DNA from 2 places in the Burkholderia sp. Bp9016 genome. Region 2 is predicted to be linked to the other one. Evidence: riboswitches for the same ligand, from Rfam matches in the RefSeq annotation. Region 2 holds a riboswitch; the other holds the start of a gene.

Region 1 (3,321 bases), on a different contig from region 2:
CTTGGCGAGGTCGGCGGCGTGCGCGGCGAGCTTGTACGTGATGATCCCTTCCTTCACGTCGTCCTTGTTCGGCAGCCCGAGGTGTTCCTTCGGCGTCACGTAGCAGAGCATCGCGGTGCCGAACCAGCCGATCATCGCGGCGCCGATGCCCGACGTGATGTGGTCGTAGCCTGGTGCGATGTCGGTGGTCAGCGGCCCGAGCGTGTAGAACGGCGCTTCCTTGCACCAGTCGAGCTGGAGATCCATGTTCTCCTTGATCAGTTGCATCGGCACGTGGCCGGGGCCTTCGATCATCACCTGCACGTCGTGCTTCCACGCGATCTGCGTGAGTTCGCCGAGCGTCTTCAGCTCGCCGAGCTGCGCTTCGTCGTTCGCGTCGTAGATCGAGCCGGGGCGCAGGCCGTCGCCGAGCGAGAAGCTCACGTCGTACGCCTTCATGATCTCGCAGATCTCTTCGAAGTGTTCGTACAGGAAGCTTTCCTTGTGATGCGCGAGGCACCACTTTGCCATGATCGAGCCGCCGCGCGACACGATGCCCGTCATCCGGTTCGCGGTGAGCGGTACGTACTGCAGGCGCACGCCAGCGTGGATCGTGAAGTAGTCGACGCCTTGCTCGGCCTGCTCGATCAGCGTGTCGCGGAAGATTTCCCAGGTGAGATCCTCGGCCTTGCCGTTGACCTTTTCCAGCGCCTGGTAGATCGGCACCGTGCCGATCGGCACCGGGCTGTTGCGGATGATCCACTCGCGCGTTTCATGGATGTGCTTGCCGGTCGACAGATCCATCACCGTGTCGCCGCCCCAGCGGATCGCCCACGTCATCTTGTCGACTTCCTCGCCGATCGACGACGTGACGGCCGAGTTGCCGATGTTCGCGTTGATCTTCACGAGGAAGTTGCGGCCGATGATCATCGGCTCGGATTCCGGGTGGTTGATGTTCGCGGGGATGATCGCGCGGCCGCGTGCGATTTCGTCGCGCACGAATTCCGGCGTGATCTCGGCCAGTGCGTTCGCGCCGAAGGCCGCGGCGCCGAACGCCTGGCCCGGATGCTGGCGGCCCATCATCGCGGCAAGCTTCTCGCCGTTCGGGCCGCTCGCCTTCAGGCTCTCGATGTACTCGGCGCGGCGCTGGTTCTCGCGGATCGCGATGTATTCCATTTCCGGCGTGATGATGCCCTGGCGCGCATAGTGCATCTGCGTGACGTTCTTGCCGGGCTGGGCGCGGCGCGGGTTGCGGTGCAGGCCCGGGAAACGCAGGTCGGCGGTGGCCGGGTCGGCCGCGCGCTCGAGGCCGTACCGGCTCGACAGGCCGGAGAGCACTTCGGTGTCGCCGCGTGCTTCGATCCAGCCCTGGCGCAGCGCGGGCAGGCCCGCGCGGATGTCGATCTTCGCGTCCGGATCGGTGTAGGGGCCCGACGTGTCGTACACGTAGATCGGCGGATTCTTTTCGCCGCCGAAGCCGGTCGGTGTGTCGGCCTGCGTGATTTCGCGCATCGGCACGCGGATGTCGGGCTGCGAGCCGGTGACATAAACCTTGCGCGAGTTGGGCAGCGGCGCGACGGCAGCCGCGTCGACGTGGGCGTCGGCAGACAGAAACTTCGGATTGGCGTTCATGCAATCTCCTGTGTGAGCGCCGGACAGGCGCTTCGGCGCTTGCCCGGAGCCCTTGACGAATGTGGGGCTCGAGCTAAGCAGGAGACGAGGTTTGGTGAGGCGGCGGATTTCGTCAGAAGGATGGCGGCGAAATCCGTACGCTTCCCTGCGCTGGCATTATCCAGATCAGGTTCAAAGGGTATTTCTCACCCGCAATGCCGGTTGTTTGACCGAGCGCATTGCAGGACCCCCGCGTTAGCAAGGGCACACGATACACCGGCTTGGCGGCGGTTTCAACCGGCAGTGGATCGGTCGCCTCGTGCGGCTGCAGCATGGCGGGTGGTGCGATGTCCCGTCGAAGGGGCAGCGTGCGTGGCCGCACGGTTCCATGGCTCGACCGGCAGCGGCGAAGCGGTGCAACATGGCGCGCCTTCGCGCGGCCTCAAAAATATTTCGCAGCGGCTGTCATTTCCCGCGACGTCGTCCGTCTATTCTGCTCCTTAAACCCATGTTCAATGGAGAGATGTCATGAAAAAGGTACTGATCGCCGCCTGTGTCGCTGCTTTCGCCACGCTTGCAACGGGCGCATATGCGCAGAACGACGCGATGTCGCAAAACGGTTCGTCGATGTCGAAGGACGCGATGGGCCACGACGCGATGGCGAAGGATGCAATGGGTCACGATGCGATGAAGAAGCACGGCATGAAGAAGCACGACGCGATGAAGAAGGACGCGATGGGCAAGTCGTCGGGCGACAAGATGGCGCCGTCGAACTGACGAAGCCAGGCAGCGGCGCGGCCGGCGCGTGTGCTGGACGACGGCCGCCCGCGTTTCGTTTTGTCTCGTCTCGTCGACGCGTTCCGGGAGTCTTCATCATGCAAACCGTTCCCGCCACCGGCCGCGCGGCCGCTGCGCCGCCCACGCGCCCGATTCATCCGCTGTGGGTGCGTGCGAGCCACTGGCTCAACGCGCTCGCGGCCATCCTGATGGCGCTGTCCGGCTGGCGCATCTACGATGCGTCGCCGATCTATCCGCCGTTCGTATTTCCGCACGGCATCACGCTTGGGGGCTGGCTCGGCGGCGCGCTGCAATGGCATTTCGCGGCGATGTGGCTGCTCGTCGGCAACGGGTTGTTCTATCTGACGATGTCGATCGCGACCGGCCGCCTTGCGCGCAAGATGCTGCCCGTCACGCCGGCGTCCGTGTGGCGCGACGTGCGCGCCGCGTTGCGCGGCCGGCTCGCGCACGACGATTTGAGCGTCTACAACGCGGTGCAGCGTGCCGCGTACCTGGTCGCGATCGTCGACCTGGTCGTGCTGGTGCTGTCCGGGCTGACGATCTGGAAGTCGGTGCAGTTTCCTCTGCTGCGCGAACTGTTTGGCGGTTACGACAACGCGCGCGTCGTGCATTTCTGGGCGATGTCGCTGCTCGTCGCGTTCGTCGTCGTGCACGTCGCGATGGCGCTGCTGGTGCCGCGCTCGTTGCTCGCGATGCTGCGCGGGCGTTGACCGGTCAACGCCGGGTAAAGGAAATCATCATGTCGGAATCCGAATACAGGCGCGACGGTTCGCGCTGGACGCTCGACCGCAAGTCGCTCGAACTCGACGTGCGCCGCGAACTGGAGATGCCGTCGCGACGGCTGTTCAATCGCCGCATCCTGACTCTCGGCGGCCTGACGATGCTGACCGGCTGCACGCTGCAGGACGACGCATCGGTCAACACGTTTCTCGA
Region 2 (3,321 bases):
GCTCGGCGTTCTCGCGCACGCGAATCAGCCCGAAGCGGAAATCGGCCTCGACGCGCTGTTGCTGGTAGTTGATCGACACGAGCGGATGGCCCACCTTCTGGATGATGAGCGAACCGATCACCGCGTACAGCGCGGCCGCCCACACCATGTAGCCGGGAATCGTGATCGGCGTCGCGCCGAGCGAGAGCGTCAGCGCACCGGCGAGCGACCACAGGATCGTGATGAACGACACCAGCGTGACGACCGTCGACAGCAGGTCGAGCGACAGCGCGAGCGTCGTCGTCGCGAACGACTGGAGGTCGTCGGTGATCCGCTGGTCGGGGTTGTCGGCAAGGCGGTCGCGTTCGATCCGGTAGAACGCGCGATCGCCGAGCCACTGGCCGAGGAAGCGGTCGGTGAGCCACTGGCGCCAGCGGAAGCCGAGCATCTGCCGCAGGTAGCGGCCGTACACCGCGAGGATGATGAAGCCGAACGCGAGTGCCGAGAACTGCATCAGCAGGTTCGGGAAGTCGTGGACGTTCTTCGACTGCAGCGCGTTGTAGAACTGCGCGTTCCACTTGTTCAGCTTGACGTTGATCCAGACCACGCAGAGGTTGATCGCGATGATCGTGATCAGCAAGCCCCACGCGATTTTCCATTCGGATGACACCCAGTAGGGCTTGATGAGGCTCCACGCGGATATCGGGCGCTCGTCCTGCGGCGCGTCGGAGGCGGAGCGGACGGGATCGATCGATTGGGTCATGTGCTTCCTGATGAGTAGCCGGCGCGCGGGCCGGGCGAAGCCGGGCGCGCGCCGCGATACGGCATGCCGGACGAGGTGCCGACTGACGGCGGGCGCCCGGATGTTCGCCCGCGCGTCTTAAACGGCACTTAAGGCCGGCGGTGACGCGGCAACCGGCCGCTCGCGCGGCCGGCCTGCAGGCATTGTGCCAGAGCGGCCCGGCGCGACGGCGAATTTGCCGCAAGGGGGACAGTTTGCGGCGCTTTCCGCTTTTATGGTCTAATGGCCGACGACGAAACAGGGGTGCTTCGAGCGCGGCCGACGGGTAGTTCCGGGCGACGCGGCGAGGCTGAGAAAGACCCTTCGCACCCGATCCGGGTAATACCGGCGAGGGAAGTTTCTGATCCCGCCGGGCCGCGCTGGCTGCCATCCCACATGGTCAGCGCCCGAGTCCCGCCCGGCCGGCCTTTGCTGCCGGTTTCGTCCTTTTGGGTACGCGCATCGCGCGTTACGGAAGGAATGATGACCGCTCAATCTTCAGTCTTTTGCGCTGTTCCTGAATCACCGTCGTGTGCGCTGGCACGGGACGGTGTGCGTGCATTGGCGCTCGTCTCGCGCGCCCGCGCGGAGGGCGCACGATGAACACCCACGCTTCGAACGTTCACGATCGCCGGCCGGATTTCGCGGTGCTCGGCGGCGGCCTGGTCGGTCGCCTGATCGCGTGGCGGCTCGCGGGCGACGGGCATCGCGTCGCGCTGTACGAACGCGGCGGCCCGGACGGCGAGCAGTCGGCCGCGTGGATCGCGGCCGCGATGCTCGCACCGCTCGCCGAGGCGGCGAGCGCCGAACTGCTGATCACCGAGCTCGGCGCCGCGTCGCTCCCCCGCTGGCCGCAGTGGCTCGCGGAACTGCCCGAACCCGTGTTCTTCCAGCGTCACGGCACGCTCGTCGTCTGGCACCACGCCGATCGCGCGGAGGCGCCGCTGTTCGAACGGCGCGTGCGCGCGAACGCACCGGCCGAACTGTTCGACGGCGGCGTCATCGCGCTGGCGGGTGCGCAGGTGGACGCGGCCGAACCCGCGCTGGCGGGCCGATTCGCGCGCGGTCTGATGCTGCCGCGCGAAGGGCAGCTCGACAACCGGCAGGCGCTGCGCGCGCTGGCGGCGGGCCTCGCGCAGCGCGGCGTCGAGCTGCACTGGCACGTCGCGATCGACGACGCGAACCGGCCCGACGCACATTTCACGATCGATTGCCGCGGGCTCGGCGCGAAGCCGGTGCTGCCTGCGCTGCGCGGCATCCGCGGCGAAGTCGCGCGCGTGCGTGCGCCCGGCATCGGGCTCACGCGGCCGGTGAGGCTGCTGCACCCGCGCTATCCGCTGTACATCGCGCCGAAGCAGGACGACCTGTACGTGATCGGCGCGACCGAAGTGGAGGGCGAGGACATGTCGCCCGTGAGCGTGCGCTCCGCGCTCGAATTGCTGAGCGCGGCATTCTCCGTGCACCCGGCATTCGGCGAGGCGCGCATCCTCGAACTGAATGCGCAATGCCGTCCGACGCTGCCAGATCACCGCCCGGCGTTGATCTGGGACGGCGCGACGACGCTCGCCGTCAACGGCTTGTACCGGCACGGCTTCATGATCGCGCCGGAAGTCGCGCACGCGGCCGTCGGGTTCGCGCAAGCTGCGCTGGGCGGCGCGTTCGGCGATGCCGACGCGTTTGCCGCGTGGCGCGATGCCGCGCGCTGGCCGGCGCTCCTTCATCACCGCGACGACGCGCGTCAGCCCGCCTGACGCGCATCGCCCATCGAATTCGACCCGAGTCTCATGGATATCCAGATCAACCAACAGACCCTGACGCTGCCCGACGGTGCGACGGTGGCCGACGCGCTCACAGCGTTCGGCGCGCGTCCGCCGTACGCGGTCGCGCTGAACGGCAATTTCGTCGCGCGCACGCAGCATGCGGCGCGTGCGCTCGCGGCGGGCGACAAGCTCGACGTGGTGCATCCCGTCGCGGGCGGCTGAGCGCCGCCGGTCCGTCCCCGCTCTTCCAGGAAAACGACATGACGTCCCATACTTCCGCCGACGCGCTGACGCTGTACGGCGAAACCTTCGCAAGCCGCGTGCTGCTCGGCACGTCGCGCTATCCGTCGCTGCAGTCGCTGTCCGATTCGATCGCCGCGTCGCGGCCCGGGATGGTGACGGTCGCGCTGCGCCGCCAGATGACGGGCGGTACGGCCGAGGCCGGCTTCTTCGACCTGCTCAAGCGCCACGCGGTGCCGCTGCTGCCGAACACGGCCGGCTGCCAGACCGTCGCCGAGGCAGTGACGACCGCGCACATGGCGCGCGAGGTGTTCGACACCGACTGGATCAAGCTCGAGCTGATCGGCGACGACTACACGCTGCAGCCCGACCCGGTCGGGCTGATCGAGGCGGCCGCGCAACTGGTCAAGGACGGTTTCAAGGTGCTGCCGTACTGCACCGAGGATCTCGTGATCGGCCGGCGGCTGCTCGACGTCGGCTGTGAGGCGCTGATGCCGTGGGGCGCGCCGATAGGCACGGGTAAGGGCGTCGTGAACCCGTACGGGTTGCGCGTGCTGCGCG

What was found. A riboswitch is a leader RNA that binds a small molecule or an ion and turns the genes downstream of it on or off. The one in region 2 is predicted to bind thiamine pyrophosphate.
Region 1: linked by a shared signal. The riboswitch ahead of thiC (phosphomethylpyrimidine synthase ThiC) and the one ahead of DIE13_RS19615 (FAD-dependent oxidoreductase) in region 2 are both predicted to bind thiamine pyrophosphate.

The regions. Positions count from the first base shown of each region.
Region 1 covers NZ_QTPY01000021.1:87,484-90,804, reverse strand. Annotated here, with positions in the region: gene thiC (phosphomethylpyrimidine synthase ThiC) at 1-1,611, opposite strand, end outside; TPP riboswitch at 1,736-1,852, opposite strand; gene DIE13_RS24240 (pentapeptide MXKDX repeat protein) at 2,119-2,367, shown strand; gene DIE13_RS24235 (cytochrome b/b6 domain-containing protein) at 2,466-3,098, shown strand; gene DIE13_RS24230 (molybdopterin-dependent oxidoreductase) at 3,128-3,321, shown strand, end outside.
Region 2 covers NZ_QTPY01000015.1:111,677-114,997, reverse strand. Annotated here, with positions in the region: gene DIE13_RS19620 (ABC transporter ATP-binding protein/permease) at 1-742, opposite strand, end outside; TPP riboswitch at 1,011-1,134, shown strand; gene DIE13_RS19615 (FAD-dependent oxidoreductase) at 1,360-2,511, shown strand; gene thiS (sulfur carrier protein ThiS) at 2,545-2,742, shown strand; gene DIE13_RS19605 (thiazole synthase) at 2,781-3,321, shown strand, end outside.